2 regions of the Nocardioides marmoraquaticus genome follow, and region 2 is predicted to be linked to the other one. Evidence: predicted binding sites of a transcription regulator. Region 2 holds the regulator's gene; the other holds the start of a gene.
What was found. Region 2 encodes LexA, which represses DNA repair genes until DNA is damaged. Its sites were predicted from a motif close to TCGAACANNTGTTCGA; they were not measured.

Region 1 (8,444 bases), 110 kb from region 2:
GCGCGTCGCTTCGTGGCCGTGGTCTCCGCGCTGCGGGCGAACCCGCTCTTCCGTCGCATCGTCGACGTCGACCCCGAGCAGCTGCTGCCGTACCTCGTCGACCGGCGCGGTCGCACCCAGGACCTCGTGCTGGACCTGCTCGGTGAGCGCATCGCCGCAGGACAGGCGACGGGCGAGGTGCGTGACGGCGACCCGACGCTCCTCGCACGGTCAGTGCTCCTGGCCGCCCACGGGTTCACCCTGTCCGCACACACCATGACGACCGACGACCTGACGCAGGCCGATCTCGACGCCGAGCTCGTGCACCTGGTCCAGCGGTACCTGGCCCCGTGAGCCAGTTGCAGGCCGGCCTGGCCGGCGCTCCCCGCTCCGTCGACGTGCTCGTCGTCGGCCTCGGGGTCACCGGCGCCGGCGTCGCCCTCGACGCGGCCGCACGCGGCCTGAGCGTGCTGGCCGTCGACGCGCACGACGTCGCCTTCGGCACGTCGCGATGGTCGAGCAAGCTCGTCCACGGCGGGCTCCGCTACCTGGCCCACGGCCGGGTCGGGGTCGCGCGCGAGAGCGCGGTCGAGCGAGGCGTGCTGATGGAGACGACGGCGCCCCACCTCACCCGGACGCTCCCGATGCTGCTGCCCCTGACGCCCGGGGTCTCCCGGGCCCACGCCGCCCTCGCCGGCGCCGGGCTGGTCGCCGGCGACGTGCTGCGCCGTACGGCGGGCACCAGCGCGAGCACGCTGCCCCGCACGCGGCGGGTCGGCCCCGACGAGGCGGTGCGGCTGGCGCCCGGCCTGAGGCGCTCCGGGCTCCGCGGCGGGCTGCTGGCCTTCGACGGCCAGCTCGAGGACGACGCACGCCTCGTCACCTGTCTCGCCCGCACGGCGGCGCACCACGGCGCCGAGGTCCGCACCCGCTCGCGGGTCCTGACGGCCACCGGCACCCGCGCGACGCTGCGCGACGAGCGCACCGGACGCACCCACGAGGTCGCGGCCCGCGCGGTCGTCAACGCCACCGGGGTGTGGGCGGGGTCGGTCAGCCCCGACGTCCGGCTCAAGCCGTCACGGGGCACCCACCTGGTGCTGCGGTCGTCGTCGGTCCCCGGCCTCACCGCCGCCCTGACCATCCCGGTCCCGGGCAGCACGAGCCGCTTCGTCCTCACGCTGCCCCAGCCGGACGGCACGGTCCACGTCGGCCTGACCGACGAGGAGACCGACGGGGACGTCCCGGACGTGCCGCAGGGCACCGAGGCCGAGATCGGGTTCCTGCTCGACGTCGTCGACACGGTCCTGGAGGTCGAGGTGCGTCGACCCGACGTCGTCGGCACCTACGCCGGCCTGCGTCCCCTGCTGCAGGCGGGCGGGGAGACCGCCGACCTGTCGCGCGAGCATGCCGTGCTCATCTCGCCCAGCGGCGTCGTCACGGTCGTCGGCGGCAAGCTGACGACCTACCGCCGGATGGCCGAGGACGCCGTCGACGCCGTCGGCCTCGCGACCGGACCGTGCCGGACCCGCACCCTGCCCCTCCTGGGCGCGGCGACGCGCGAGCACCTGGCGCGCCTCGCCGCACCACCCCGGCTCGTGCGTCGCTTCGGCACCGAGGCCGCGCTCGTCCTCGCCACTGCCGTCGAGGTCACCGGCCTCCCCGAGACCGAGCTGCTGGCCCCCGGCCCGCAGGGCGTGACCCTGGCCGAGCTCGTCTTCGCCGTGACGCACGAGGGCGCAACCGACGTCGACGACCTGCTCGACCGCCGCACGCGGGTCGGGCTCGTCCCGCAGGACCGCGCCCGGGCCGAACCGATGGCCCGGCGAGCCCTCGGCCTCGCCGCGGCCACCGTCAGCGGCTCAGAGCCGTGACTGGATCCCGGCGAGGAGCTGACGGGCCGCGACGATGCGCTGCACCTGGTTGGTGCCCTCGTAGATCTGGGTGATCTTGGCGTCGCGCATCATCCGCTCGACCGGGTAGTCGCGGGTGTAGCCGTAGCCGCCCAGCACCTGCACGGCGTCGGTCGTCACCTGCATCGCGGTGTCCGAGGCGAACGCCTTGGCGGCCGCACCGAAGAAGGTGAGGTCCTTGTCGCCGCGCTCGGAGCGACCCGCGGCGGCGTACGTCAGCTGGCGTGCGGCCTCGACCTTGATGCCCATGTCGGCCAGCAGGAACTGCAGGCCCTGGAAGTCGGCGATCTTCTTGCCGAACTGCTCGCGCTCCTGCGCGTAGCCGAGGGCGTGGTCGAGGGCACCCTGGGCGATGCCGACCGCCTGGGCCGCGATGGTGATGCGGGTGTGGTCGAGGGTGCGCATGGCGGTGGCGAAGCCCGTGCCGACCTCGCCGATGATGCGGTCGCCGGGGATCCGGACCTGGTCGAGGTAGACCTCCCGGGTGGGCGAGCCCTTGATGCCGAGCTTCTTCTCCGGTGCGCCGAACGACACGCCCTCGTCGGAGCGCTCCACCACGAAGGCCGAGATGCCGCCGCGGGTGCGCTTGTCGGCGTCGGTCACCGCCATCACGGTGTAGAACTCCGACTCGCCCTCGCCCGGGCCGGCGTTGGAGATCCAGCGCTTCGCGCCGTCGAGCACCCAGTCGTCGCCGTCGCGCACGGCGCGCGTCTTCATGCCACCGGCGTCGGAGCCCGCGTCGGGCTCGGAGAGGCAGTAGGAGAAGCCGCCGTCGCCGGCCGCCAGCCGGGTCAGGTAGCTCTTCTTGAGCTGCTCTGAGCCGGCCAGCTGCACCGGCAGCGAGCCGAGCTTGTTGACCGCCGGGATGAGCGAGGCCGAGGCGTCGGCGCGGGCCACCTCCTCGATCACGATCACGGTCGCCAGCGCGTCGGCACCGGCCCCGCCGTACTCCTCGGGCACGTGGGGCGCGTGGAAGTCGGAGGCCCGCAGGGCGGCGAGCGCCTCGCTCGGGAACCGCGCCTCCTCGTCGACCGCCGCGGCGAACGGCGCGATCTTGTCGGTCGCCACCGCCCGCACCGCCTCGCGGATGGCCTGGTGCTCCTCGGACAGGGCGTACATCGGGTGACCGTCGCTCATGCCGCCGATGTTAACGATCGTTAGCGTGGGGCCAACCGGCCAGTCCCACCCCCGGCTGCGTGACCTGCAGCACGTCGGCACCGGCCGCGCCCGCGTCGTGCAGCGCGCGCACCAGCAGCGCCTCACGGGTGCCCGGCGGGGCCGTCGGCGCGACGACGTCGCCGACGTACGTCGCCCGCTCCCCCGCGAGGTGCACCAGCGCGACGGCGACCGCGGTGCGGCCCTCGAGAACGGCGTACGCCGCCCACCCCGGCGCCTCGGCGCGGTCGGGCAGCTCGTCGAGCAGGACGCCCACCTCGACCCCGTCGGCGTGCAGCCGTCGGACGACCTGACGACCGACGCCCCAGCCCACCTGCTCCACGAACGGCGCGAGTGTCGACGGCTCGACGAGGCCGGTCAGCAACGCGGTGGGCACGCCCTCGAGCCTAGGTCGCGCCGAGGGAGGACACTGGAGGCATGACCGCCGACTGGCAGGACCCCGAGGCCGTGAGCCTGATGCTCGACGACTGCGAGACCTGGGCCGTCGTGGGCCTGTCGACCGACCGCACCCGCACGGCCTGGTCGATCGCCGAGCTGCTGCAGTCGCGCGGCAAGCGCATCGTGCCGATCCACCCCGACGCGCCGACGGTGCTCGGCGAGCAGGGGTACGCCGCCCTGGCCGACGTGCCGTTCCCGGTCGACGTGGTCGACGTCTTCCGTCGCTCCGAGGCCGCCGGCGACTTCGCCGACCAGGCGGTCGCGATCGGCGCCCGCGGCGTGTGGTTCCAGCTCGGCGTGGTCGACGAGGCGGCCTTCGGCCGCACCCGGGCCGCCGGGGTGCCGATGGTGATGGACACCTGCCCGGCGATCGAGTGGCGCCGGCGGGGCCAGTGACCGGGCCGTGACGGGCGAGCTCGACCTGCGACTGCGCCCCGGTCCGGGGCTGCCGCGCGGCCTCGTCGTGCCCGCCGCCGATCTCGTCGAGCGGTTCTCCCGCAGCTCGGGCCCGGGCGGCCAGTCGGTCAACACCACCGACAGCCGCGTCGGTGTCGAGCTCGACCTGACGGCGACACGGGCCCTCGACGACGCCCAGCGCGCCCGGGCGGTCGGCCGGCTCGGGGCGGTGCTCGTGGTCACCGCCTCCGAGCACCGCTCGCAGCACCGCAACCGGCTGGCCGCGCGCGAGCGGCTGGCCGACCGGCTCCGGGATGCCCTGGCACCGCCGCCGCTCACCCGCGTCCCGACCAAGCCCACCCGCGGCTCGCAGCGTCGCCGCGTCGAGGGCAAGCGCCGCCGCTCGGACGTCAAGCGGCTGCGGGGCCGGGTCCGCGACGACTGACGACCCGCCTCTCCCCCCGCCCCCCGAGGCACGAGCACCCCAGGGCACCGCCCCCGGGGCACGAACACCCCAGGACACCGCCCCCGGGGCACGAACACCCCAGGACACCGCCCCCGGGGCACGAACACCCCAATACACCGCCCCCGGGGCACGAACACCCCAGGACACCGCTCCCTGAGGTGCGAGCGGAGCGAGCCACGAAGGGCGCGACCTCCGCGCGAGGGGAGCGAGCCACGAAGGGCGCGACCTCCTCCCGCCGGTCTAGGGCCGTCGGTGGAACCTGATGGTGCCGTCGGGGAGGCGTTCGTGGTGGTAGGCGGGGTCGTGGACGCGGCGGTGGTGGGGGCCGCAGAGGAGTCGTCCGGTGTGGGTGTCGGTGGTGCTGCCTTGGGACCAGGGGGTGTCGTGGTGGGCGTGGCACTTCGCGGCGGGGACGTCGCAGTGCTCGGCGGTGCAGCCGCCCTGGGTGGTGCTCAAGGCGAGTCGTTGGGCCTTGGTGTGGAGGCGTCGGCTGCGGCCGAGGTCGAGGACGTGGGAGGCACCGTCGAGGACGGCGGGGACCAGCTTGTGGCGGCAGGCGAGGCGTCGGGCCTCGCCTGCGGAGATGCGGTGTCCGGTGTCGAGGATTGCGACGCCGGCGGTGTCGAGGGCGGCGACCAGGTCGTCGCGCTGCAGGGTGACGACGATGGTGGCGTCGCCGCCGGCGGTGGCGGGCAGGTCGCAGGCCGAGAGGCGTTCGAGGAGCTCGCAGAACGCCTCGCCCCGACGGACGGTGACGGGACGGGTGTCGTGCGGGTCGGTGTCGTGCGGGTCGGCGTCGGTCGCGGTGGTCTCGACAGGCTCGACCGACGATCGAGTGGTCTCGGCAGGCTCGACCGACGGACCGTGCTCGCGCAGTGGCGACATGATGGCGTCGAGGGCCTTTGTGAGCATGGCGCCGTGCAGCTTGGGGATGCGGAAGCGGCCGTGGGTGAGGCCTTGGTGGTCGGTCCAGATCTTGAGGGTGGTCTTGCGCGCCGCGCGGGCTTCGTCGGCCTCGAGGAGCCGGCCTTCGTAGGCATCCGCGGCCTCTGGTGCGATGACGGCGTAGAGGCGTCGGCCGAGGTGGTCGAGGTCGCCGGCGTCGTGGTGCCGTGCGAGATCGACGAGGTGGGCCTCCGCGGCCTCGCGCTGGTCGCCGTCGACCGCGAACTCCCCGGTGACCGGCAGCAGGTCCAGCGACCGCTTGATCGCGCGGGCCTGGTCGAGCGACACCCGCCCGGTGGCCATGGCGCCTGCGAGGTGGGGCATGGCGTCGTCGCATGCCTGGGCGAGGCGGAGGTCGGCGCGCGCGAGGTTGCGGCGGGTGCGGGTGTGGCGGGCGTACCAGTCGGCGGTCGTCTTGTCGCCGGGGTCGAGGATCGAACCGTTGCGCTCGGCCTCCGCCATCACCGTCAGTCGCAGGGCGTCGAGCTGCGCCTGGGCGGTGGCGAGGTCGAGCAGGGTCTCGCGCAGCTCCTCGGCCCGCATCGCCCACACCGGTCGGGCGGACGGTGCGGCGAGCTGGTCGAGCCGGCGTCGAAGGCGGCGGGTGAAGTCAGCGACAGGGTGGCGCGGCACGTCAGACGGGTCGGCGGACCCCACGGTGGTGGGGGTGTCGTCGGTGGTGCGGGCCATGCCCCATCCTACGACTGCGATGACGCATTCGAACAGGTGTACGACAGCATGTGGACGGCCTTCTGGCGGTCAAGGCGCGAGGCCGTGCGAGGGCAGTCGAGCCCCTCGATGGCGCCGTCGCCGGCTCACCGGGTCTCGCGGCCCTCGCCCAGGGGCTCGGTCGGGCACCTCGACCATCCCCACGCCACCGGCCCGCTCCTGGCCGGTGGTCGAGGTGCGAGGGCCGCCAGGCCCGAGCTGCGAGACCCGGCGACGTACCCGCCCGCTCAGGCCCGGGCTGATGGGGCCGCCGTCACCGGCTCCCCGGGTCTCGCGGCCCTCGCCCAGGGGCTCGGGCACCTCGACCATCCCCCACGCCACCGGCCGCTCCACCCCGGTGGTCGAGGTGCGAGGGCCGCCAGGCCCGAGCCGCGAGACCCGTCGACGTACCGATCACGGAGGCCCCGACGCGGAGGCCGGGCCTAGAAGCCGGTACGCCGCTGCGACCCGCGAGCGGCGTCGCGGACGGCCTGGCCCTTGGCGTGGGCGGCGTCGCGCAGCGAGGCCTGGAAGTCGACCATGCGACCGCGCAGGTCGTCGTCGGCGACGCCGAGGATGCGGGCCGCGAGCAGGCCGGCGTTGCGGGCGCCGCCCACCGAGACCGTCGCGACGGGCACGCCGGCGGGCATCTGCACGATGGAGAGCAGCGAGTCCATCCCGTCGAGGTGCTTCAGCGGCACGGGGACGCCGACGACGGGCAGCGGGGTGACCGAGGCGAGCATGCCGGGCAGGTGGGCGGCTCCCCCGGCGCCGGCGACGACGACGCGCAGGCCGCGCTCGGCGGCCGAGCGGCCCCAGGCCAGCATCTCGTCGGGCATCCGGTGGGCCGAGACGACGTCGGCCTCCCAGGTGACGCCTAGCTCGTCGCAGGCCTCGGCGGCGGCCTTCATCACGGGCCAGTCGGAGTCCGACCCCATCACGATCCCGACCAGCGGCTCGGTGCTCACTCGCTCTCCTCCCCCAGGTCGCCGGCGAACCAGGCGGCGGCGTGCCGCGCCCGCTCGAGGCAGTCCTCGAGGTCGTCGCCGTAGGCGTTGACGTGTCCGACCTTGCGACCGGGTCGCAGGCCCTTGCCGTACAGGTGCACCCGCAGCCGCGGGTCGCGCGCCATCGCGTGCGGGTAGCCGTCGTACAGCCGCCCGGTCTCGCGCTCGCCGCCGAGGATGTTGACCATCACCGTCCACGGCTCGCGGGCGTCGGGCGCCCCGAGCGGCAGGTCGAGCACGGCCCGCAGGTGGTTCTCGAACTGGCTGGTCACGGCGCCGTCCTGGGTCCAGTGACCGGTGTTGTGCGGACGCATCGCGAGCTCGTTGACGACGACGCGCCCGTCACGGGTCTCGAAGAGCTCGACCGCGAGCATGCCCGTCACGTCGAGCTCGCCGGCGACCCTCATCGCGATCCGCTGGGCCTCGAGGGCGAGCTCCGGGTCGAGGTCGGGCGCCGGGGCGACCACCTCGTGGCAGATGCCGTCGCGCTGGGTGCTGGCGACGACGGGGTACGCCGCCACCTGGCCGGAGGGCGAGCGGGCCACCATCGCGGAGAGCTCGCGGCGGAAGTCGACGAGCTCCTCGGCCAGCAGCTCGCGGCCCTGCTCGGTCGCGGCGGCCACGGCCGCCTCGGCGTCGGCACGGCTGCGGACGAACCACACGCCCTTGCCGTCGTAGCCGCCGCGGGTCGTCTTGAGCACGCAGGGCAGCCCGAAGGCCTCGACGTCGTCGACGGAGCCGACGCGGGCGTGGCGGGGGCACGGCACGCCGAGGGCACCGAGGCGGTCGCGCATCACCGCCTTGTCCTGCGCGTGCACGAGGGCCTCGGGGCCGGGGTGGACGGCGACCTGCTGGGCGAGCGCGCGCAGGTGGTCGGTGGGCACGTGCTCGTGGTCGAAGGTCACGACCGCGCAGCCCTCGACGACCCGCTGCAGCGTGGGCAGGTCGGTGTGGTCGCCGACGACGTGGTCGGGGACGACCTGCGCGGCGCTGACGCCCTCGGCCTCGGCGAGCAGCCGCAGCGGCAGCCCCAGCGCGGCGGCGGGCTCGGCCATCATCCGGGCCAGCTGGCCGCCGCCGATGACGGCGACGGTCGGGGCGAGGGCAGCGGTCTCGTCAGCCACGGCCCGGAGCCTATTCCACGCGGCACCCGCCGCCGGTCGGGCGTCGTAGGCTCCGGCCATGACACCAGCGGCAGCGGGGGCACCCGGAGCGGCCGAGCGGCAGTCCTACGTGCTCGTCGACGGCGAGAACATCGACGCCACCCTCGGCACCTCGATCTTCGGACGCCGACCGCACCCCGACGAGCGGCCGCGCTGGGAGCGGGTGCTCGACTACGTCACCCGCGAGTGGGGCCCGCCCGCGCGGGGGCTGTTCTTCCTGGCGGTCAAGGACGAGATGCCGATGAGCTTCGTGCAG
Region 2 (8,444 bases):
GAGAACGCGTCCATCACGCCGGCCAGGGTCGAGCCCTGCTTGCCGAGCTTGAGGAAGATCTCGCCCAGCTCGCCGTCGGGGTGGGCACCGGAGGTCATGTAGCCCTCGGCGCCACCGACGGTGAACGACGTGGTCTTGGCGACGCGGCTCTTGGGCAGCCGCTTGCGCAGCGGCTTGTGCACCTCGACGACCTTGGCCTCGGGCTCGGCGACCGTCTGGCCCTGGTCCTTCTTGGCCTGGTCGGACTTGCCGTCGGACAGGGGCTGGCCGACCTTGCAGTTGTCGCGGTAGATCGCGGTCGCCTTGAGGCCGAGCTTCCAGCTCTGCAGGTAGACGTCCTCGATCTCCTCGACCGTGGCCGTCTCGGGCAGGTTGACGGTCTTGGAGATCGCACCCGACAGGAACGGCTGGCAGGCCGCCATCATGCGGACGTGGCCCATCGGCTTGAGGGCGCGGGCCCCCATCGCGGTGTCGAAGATCTCGTAGTGCTCGGTCCTGAGGCCGGGGGCGTCGACGACGTGGCCGTTCTCGGCGATGAACTCGACGATCGCCTCGATGGTCTCCTCGGCGTAGCCGAGCTTCTTCAGCGCCCGCGGGATCGTCTGGTTGACGATCTGCATGGAGCCGCCACCGACGAGCTTCTTGAACTTGACCAGCGAGAAGTCGGGCTCGATGCCGGTCGTGTCGCAGTCCATCATGAAGCCGATGGTGCCGGTGGGTGCGAGCACCGAGGCCTGGGCGTTGCGGAAGCCGTGCTTCTCGCCCAGCTTCTGCACGTCGTCCCACGCCTTGGTGGCGATCTTGTGCACGGCCGCGTCGGCGACGTGGAGCGTGCGCACGGTGTCGTTGGCCGCCTGATGCTTGCGCATGACGCGCTTGTGGGCGTCGGCGTTGCGGGCGTAGCCGGCGTACGGGCCGACGACGCCGGCGAGCTCGGCCGAGCGCTTGTAGGAGGTGCCGGTCATCAACGAGGTGATGGTCGCGGCCATCGCCCGACCACCGTCGGAGTCGTAGCCCAGGCCCATGGCCATGAGCAGCGCGCCGAGGTTGGCGTAGCCGATGCCCAGCTGGCGGTAGTTGCGGGTGGTCTCGCCGATCGGCTCGGTCGGGAAGTCGGCGAAGCAGATCGAGATGTCCATCGCGGTGATGATCAGCTCGACGGCCTGCGCGAACCGGACGGCGTCGAAGGTGTCGTCGTCCTTGAGGAATTTCATCAGGTTGAGCGAGGCCAGGTTGCACGAGGAGTTGTCGAGCGACATGTACTCCGAGCACGGGTTGGACGCGGTGATGCGGCCGGTCTCGGGGTTGGTGTGCCAGTCGTTGATCGTGTCGTCGTACTGCAGGCCCGGGTCGGCGCACTCCCAGGCGGCCTGGCTGATCTTCGTGAACAGGTCGCGGGCGTCGACGGTCTCGATCACCTCACCGGTGGAGCGCGAGCGCAGGCCGAAGTCGGTGCCGTCCTCGACGGCGCGCATGAACTCGTCGCTGACGCGGACCGAGTTGTTGGCGTTCTGGTACTGCACCGAGGTGATGTCGTCGCCGCCGAGGTCCATGTCGAAGCCGGCGTCGCGCAGCGCGCGGATCTTGTCCTCCTCGCGCGCCTTGGTCGTCACGAACTCCTCGATGTCGGGGTGGTCGACGTCGAGCACGACCATCTTGGCCGCGCGACGCGTCGCGCCGCCCGACTTGATGGTGCCGGCGGAGGCGTCGGCGCCGCGCATGAAGGAGACGGGGCCCGAGGCGGTGCCGCCGGAGGAGAGCAGCTCCTTGGAGGAGCGGATGCGGGAGAGGTTGAGGCCGGCGCCGGAGCCGCCCTTGAAGATGAACCCCTCCTCCTTGTACCAGTTGAGGATCGAGTCCATCGAGTCGTCGACGGAGAGGATGAAGCACGCGCTGACCTGCTGCGGGCTCTGCGTGCCGACGTTGAACCAGACCGGGGAGTTGAACGAGAAGTACTGGTGGACCAGCAGCCAGGTGAGCTCGTGCTCGAAGACCTCGGCGTCGGCCTCGGTGGCGAAGTAGCCGTTGTCGCGGCCGCCCTTGACGTACTGCCCGACGACGCGGTCGATGAGCTGCTTGAGGCTCCACTCGCGGGCGTCGGTGCCGACGGCGCCGCGGAAGTACTTCGTCGTGACGATGGTGGAGGCGTTGACGCTCCAGGTGTCGGGGTACTCGACGCCGCGCTGCTCGAAGACCGTCGCGCCGGTCTTCCAGTTGGTCTGGACGACGTCGCGACGCTCCCAGGTCAGCTCGTCGTAGGGGTGCACGCCGGGGGTCGAGAAGATCTGCTCGATCTTCATCCCGGTGGACTTGCGGCGGCCACGTGCGCTGCCGGTGCTCACGGTCTCGGTCATGTCTTTCCCCTGCTCCCTGTTGGTGTCTCGACCCGCTGTGCTGCTGGTGGTGCTGTCGTGCTGGTCGCCGGAACCGTCCGGCGGCGTTGGTGGCCCCGCGCGCTGCTTCCCCACAACGCACGGGGCTGATCGTGGTCAGCCCGTGGGCTGAGGTCGTGGCTGACGGGGCCCGTCGCCAGTCAAGCCGCGAGCACCGACAAGGTCGGGCTCCCGTTCGGCCGTCTCCCGCTGCCGGTGCTCCTCGCGCAGGGCGACGATCTCGGCCTCGAAGTCGTCGGCGCTCGTGAAGGCCTTGTAGACGCTCGCGAACCGCAGGTAGGCGACGGCGTCGAGCTCGCGCAGCGGACCGAGGATCGCCAGACCCACCTCGTGGGCCGGCACCTCCGCCCAGCCGGCCTGTCGCAGCGCCTCCTCCACCTTCTGCCCCAGACGGGCGAGGTCGTCCTCGCCCACCGGACGGCCCTTGCACGCCTTGCGCACGCCGGCCACGGCCTTCTCGCGCGTGAACGGCTCGGTCGCGCCGCTGCGCTTGACCACCGTCAGCTGCATCTGCTCGACGGTGGTGAACCGCTTCTCGCACGACGAGCACGCGCGACGCCGACGGATGGAGCAGCCGTCCTCCGCGACCCGCGAGTCCAGGACCCGCGTGTCCTTGTCCCGACAGAACGGACAGTGCACGCGACTCGCTCCTCTCGTGGGTAGAACATGGGGGTCGGGCTGTGGATTCCGTGTGGACGACGAGCTCGTGTCTGTGGGGAAACCCCCGCTGCCTGTGACCCAAGATGTGGATAACCACAGCGGTGTAAGTACTAGATGTTGTGAACCGTAGACCGCGGTCCCCCGACGGCGCAACCGTGGCGCGCCCACGATCCGACGCGGCCCGTTCGCGGACCACCGCCGAGCGTCACGGCCGTCGCCATCGCCCCAGGTCAGCGGCTCGTACCGATCCGAAACGGTGGGCCGCCCACCTTGGTCGACGAGCTCGATGAGCTCCGGGCGCAGGGCGTGCGCGGCCCGTCGCGACCCCGCAGCACGTCCTCCCGAGCCGGCCTGTGGACCGCGACGGGCGTGCCGGCGGTCCGGTGGCGCACAATCAGGTCCCGTGAGCCCCCGCGTACGCCGTGCCGCCCGCGTCGCGCTCCCGCTCCTGGTGTGGGTCGGCCTCGTCGCCGCCGCCGTCACGCAGGGCCGCGCGCTGCGCGACGCCGAGCCGGCCACGGGCTCCTGGCTGCTGCTCGTCGCCAGCTCGCTCGGCGCGGTGGCCGCGCTGTACGCCGCCCTCGTCGGACTGCTGCGCAACCGGGTCGCGGCCGACCGTGACGCCGCCGGCCCTCCGGGGCGGAGCGCCCCACGGCACCGCGCCTGATCACATCCGCACCACCCGCCCCACCCCGCTGACCTGCGGCGACACCAGTTGTCCACAGGTCGGCACGGGGGGTGTAGCGCGAGCACGGCTCGGGTAGTTACCGTCCCGTCGACCTCTCCAGACTCGGGACGGTGAACGATGCGACGACCGCGCCAGACCCTGGCCGCCGCGCTGCTCCTGCCACTCCTCGCCGCCTGCGGCGGCGCCCCTCAAGCCAGCGACCCTCCGCCGACTGCGCCGTCCGAGACGACCGCGTCCGAGCCGCCACCACGCGCACCATCGCGCCCAGCGGCCGTGCGTGAGCGGACAGAGGCTGGCGCCACAGCCGCTGTGAAGTGGTTCCTCGAATCAATGAGCTACGCCGGTTCAACCGGAGACACCACGGGGTTCCGAAACACCTTCGCGAGTAGTTGTACTCGCTGCTTGAGCATTGCCGACGGGATCGACAAGACCTACGCCGACGGTGGCCGAATCGACGGGGGCGGCTGGACACCCTTCAGATTTCGGTACTACGGAACGAGAGCTGGAATCGCTTTCGTTGATGCATCGGTGAACTATCAGCCACAGATATTCGTAGAGAGCGAGGACGCTCAGCCGAAGCGTTTTCCTGGTCGAAAGAACGTCCTGAAAGCCTTTCAGCTCTCCTGGGAGGACGGCTGGGTTGTCGGCGCTCTGGACCCGGAGTCATGAGGGGCGAGTTCCTATTTACGGCCGTGCTACTAGCGGCTCTCGCAACTTCACCGGCTTTCGCCAATGACGGCACCGGTGTGAGAGGCGGGGGCGACCAGTACGACATTTGGAGCCAAACAACCACACAATCGAGCATCGCCCCACCACTTAGCCGTCCCGCCGCGACAGCCAGGGAAGACTCGAGGGATGTCCGCACGCAGACTCCGTCCATCCGCGTCGAGTATCGGACCGCATGTGACTCCGGCGCCTACAACGCTGTGACGGGCGCCCCGGTATGCCCAACCAGCACGTGCGAACCCGGATCGACTCAGTACCGCCAGTGGACCGTGACCCCGACCAGCGAGACGCCGGGCGGCTTCGTCTGCTCGGGCACGGGACCCCCCGCCGCGGCGGGCGCAGCACCGGCTCCCCCGCAGGTGACCGACGCGATGGTGCTAGAGGCTTTCCGAAGGATCCCGGTGCCGGAGCTGAGGTCGGTGACGCAGCCGGGAGACAAGACGCTGGTCAACTTCGACACGATCTTCTTCGCGGAGGCCGACGGGTTCTCGCGGACGGTGTCGATCCTGGGCCGGTCGGTGCGCCTCGACATCGCTCCGGAGTCGTTCCGGTGGGAGTTCGGCGATGGAACGGCTGCGACCACCGGCACGGCGGGGGCGCCGTACCCGAGCAAGGACGTGGTGCACCGCTACGCCGACGCCCGCGTCACCGTGCGGCACCGCGTGGTGGTCACCTGGGGTGCGACCTGGTCGCTCGACGGCGGCCCCTCCCGCCCCGTCGCAGGCACGGTGACGACCACCGGACCGACCACCGCGCTGCGCGTGGCCGAAGCGGTGCCGGCGCTGTCCGGCCGACGCTGAGCCCCTGGTGCCGCCAGACTGCGCGCATGGGCCACCCGCTCGCCGTGACGATGACCGACGCCTGGCTCGCCGGGCGACCGGAGCCGTGGGCGCGACGCGCGCGGCGAGTCACCAAGCCGACCCTCGTGCCCCTGGCTGCGCGACAGCTCGCTGCGCGACCTGACGGCCCGCTCATCCGCCACATGAGGGTCGCCCTCGTCGCCGGCTGGGCCGGCGACGTCGCCCTGCTCGGCGAGGGTCGACGGCCCTTCCTCCTCGGCCTCGGCTCCTTCGCCGCCGGCCACGCCGCGTGCCTCGCCGGGCTGCTGCGCCACCGCTCGCACCAGCCACCGGTGGGGCCGCTGCCCCTCGCCGTGCTCGCCGTGGGGACGTCGCTGGGTCCGCTGCTCGCGCACGCTGCGGCCCGCCGGGAGCCGGGACTGGGCGCGCCCGTCGCGGCGTACGCCGCCCTGCTCATCGCCGCCGCAGCCGCCGCCACGCACCTGGACGACGACCTGCCCAGTGGGGCTCGCTCACGGCTCGCGGCGGGCGGGGTGCTCTTCCTCATGAGCGACGGGGTGCTCGGCGCGCGCACCTTCGTCCTCGACGGTCCGGCCCCCTGGGCGGAACGCGCCGTGATGCTGACCTACGCCGCGGCCCAGTGGCTGCTCGCGGCGGGCGCGGCGCGCTGCTGAGGCGACCGACGGCCCCCGGACGTGCGAAGGGGGTGGGCTCCGTCCGGACGGAACCCACCCCACTTCTCCCCTGGCGCTGCCGGTCTGGGTCGAGGAGACCGTCTGCGCCGCAAGCGGCCCGTGGCGGACGGGCCGGGCTCAGCCGCGGGGAACGGCCAGGCGCTGACCTACGGAGATCTCGGCACCCGGGAGGGAGTTGAGCTCCTGGATCCGCAGCACCATCTCACGGACCTCGCCCGGCGCGGCGACCGAGGCCGCGATGTCGTACAGCGTGTCGCCCGTCTGCACCTCGACGACTCCCACCGGCTCGGTGGTGCCGCCCCCGTCGGTGAGCGTGGCCGTGGCCCAGGAGCCGCCGACCGTCAGCATCAGGGCCAGCAGCACGCCCAGGAAGGTCAGCGTCAGGACCGCGCGACCGCGGCGGGTCAGGCGGACCCGGACGGGCATCGTGCCGCGACCCATGGTGTGGGGGCTGATCGTCATCGTGCTCATCGCTCTACCTCGCTCGGGGAAAGTGCTCGGCCCTGGTGGCCGAGCGTGGAGGGCGACCCCTGCTGTCGTGACTGCTGTCTAGTCGCGACCACCGACAAGGTGGATCCGACCGGCAGCGGTTCGAACATGTGTACGAGCGTAGAACGTCTGTTCGAACGATGCAAGAGGTCGGACCCGCGTTGTGACGACCCGTTGCCAGCGAGCTGCTCGCACACGTGCGGCCGCGCCACGACGACACGCTTCGAACATGTGTTTGAAGTCGACCCGGTCGAGCACTAGCGTGCGGCGCATGTCACGGCAGAGCTCCCGACGCACGGGCGAGACCACCCCCACCGACCGCGGCTCGGTCTCCGAGCTGCCCGACTCCGCGCCCGACCTGACGGGGTTGACCCCTCGCCAGCAGCGGATCCTCAACGTGCTGCGCGAGTCGATCGAGAAGCGCGGCTACCCGCCGAGCATCCGCGAGATCGGCAACCTCGTCGGGCTCACGAGCTCCTCGAGCGTCGCCCACCAGCTGCGCGTCCTCGAGCAGAAGGGGTTCATCCGCCGCGACCCCAACCGCCCTCGTGCCCTCGAGGTGTTCATCCCCGAGCTGATGGCGGCCCGCCGCGCGATCGCCAGCGCCGACGAGGCGCCCTTCGACCCCACGGGGATCGGGGACGCGGCGCCCGAGGCGACCCAGGTCCCGCTGCTCGGCCGTATCGCGGCCGGCGTGCCGATCCTGGCCGAGGAGCAGGTCGAGGAGGTCATGCCGCTGCCCCGCTCGCTGGTCGGCGACGGCGAGCTCTTCCTGCTCGAGGTCAGCGGCGACTCCATGATCGACGCCGCGATCTGCCACGGCGACTACGTCGTGGTGCGCAAGGAGCAGACGGCCGAGAACGGCGACATCGTCGCCGCACTGCTCGACGGGGAGGCCACCGTCAAGACCCTGCAGCGCCGCGGCGGCACGCCGTGGCTGCTGCCGCACAACGACGCCTACGACCCGATCGACGGCACCCACGCCACGATCCTCGGCAAGGTCACCGCCGTGCTCCGTCGCGTCTGACCCCACGCGTCCCACCGGTCCGGCCGGCGCCCCGCACCGGGAGCGCCGGCCGGTCATCCGCCTCACCAATTTCCGACATTCCGGACGCAACTAGGTCCTTTCGGGTCATCATCTCGGGGTGATCCACCCCGTGCTGACCCGCGGAGCGGCCGTCCTCGCCGCTCTGGCCCTCGGACTCGCGTGCGTGCCCGAGCTGGCCGACGCCGGTTCGGCTGTCGCGCAGGCCGGCTCCGGTCCGACCACAACCACGACCACGACCACGACCGGCGAAGCGTCCGTCGAGCAGGCCGCAGCCGCTCCCGATCGCGCTGAGTACGACGAGATCCTGCCGCGGTCCCTGTCGGGCGAGCAGCTGCTCGCGCGGCGCGGCGACCTCGTGCCCGAGGTCGCCGAGCGCAACGCGATGTCGCCGGGCCGGCTCGCCCAGCTGCTGCGCGACGAGACCGTCCGGGTGTCGGTCGAGGGGCACGTCTACGTGGTGGAACCGGCGTTCGAGGCTCCGCAACGGGCCGCGGCGACCGTTCGCGGGTCCACGACCCAGCAGGCCGAGGCCGGCAGCACGCTGGGCAGCGTCCCCACGCCCGGGGTCGTCGACCCGACGCAGGACGCGCTCTCGCTGCAGAGCAGGCCGGGAGCCTCCCGCACGATCTTCCTCGACGTCGACGGGGCCGACGTGAGCGGCACGACGTGGAACACCGCGGTGCCCAACGGCAACCACCCGGGCTTCAACCAGTCCGGCAGCGACCCGGCCACCTTCGACGCGGCCGAGCTCGCCTTCGTCCGGCAGGTGTGGCGCCAGGTCGCCGAGACCTACGCGCCGTTCGACGTCAACGTCACCACCCGCGACCCCGGCAGGGACGCGTGGACGCGCACCGGCACCGCTGACACCACCTACGGCAGCCGGGTGGTGCTCACCAGCTCCACGGCGGCGCAGTCGGCGCTGTGCGGCGACTGCGCCGGCGTCGC

Region 1: the regulator LexA is predicted to act here: its motif matches at 6,029-6,044, upstream of ACYU8I_RS07650 (HNH endonuclease signature motif containing protein).

The regions. Positions count from the first base shown of each region.
Region 1 is NZ_BAAHAA010000007.1:156,832-165,275, reverse strand. Features, by position in the region: gene ACYU8I_RS07680 (TetR/AcrR family transcriptional regulator) at 1-333, shown strand, start outside; gene ACYU8I_RS07675 (glycerol-3-phosphate dehydrogenase/oxidase) at 330-1,850, shown strand; gene ACYU8I_RS07670 (acyl-CoA dehydrogenase family protein) at 1,839-3,026, opposite strand; gene ACYU8I_RS07665 (hypothetical protein) at 3,037-3,441, opposite strand; gene ACYU8I_RS07660 (CoA-binding protein) at 3,483-3,899, shown strand; gene arfB (alternative ribosome rescue aminoacyl-tRNA hydrolase ArfB) at 3,907-4,344, shown strand; gene ACYU8I_RS07650 (HNH endonuclease signature motif containing protein) at 4,606-6,000, opposite strand; gene purE (5-(carboxyamino)imidazole ribonucleotide mutase) at 6,462-7,049, opposite strand; gene ACYU8I_RS07640 (5-(carboxyamino)imidazole ribonucleotide synthase) at 6,983-8,149, opposite strand; gene ACYU8I_RS07635 (NYN domain-containing protein) at 8,208-8,444, shown strand, end outside.
Region 2 is NZ_BAAHAA010000007.1:45,391-53,834, reverse strand. Features, by position in the region: gene ACYU8I_RS07165 (vitamin B12-dependent ribonucleotide reductase) at 1-2,354, opposite strand, end outside; gene nrdR (transcriptional regulator NrdR) at 2,490-3,032, opposite strand; gene ACYU8I_RS07155 (hypothetical protein) at 3,457-3,720, shown strand; gene ACYU8I_RS07150 (DUF6318 family protein) at 3,859-4,410, shown strand; gene ACYU8I_RS07145 (hypothetical protein) at 4,869-5,267, shown strand; gene ACYU8I_RS07140 (lysoplasmalogenase family protein) at 5,294-5,941, shown strand; gene ACYU8I_RS07135 (LysM peptidoglycan-binding domain-containing protein) at 6,080-6,433, opposite strand; gene lexA (transcriptional repressor LexA) at 6,723-7,478, shown strand; gene ACYU8I_RS07125 (fibronectin type III domain-containing protein) at 7,597-8,444, shown strand, end outside.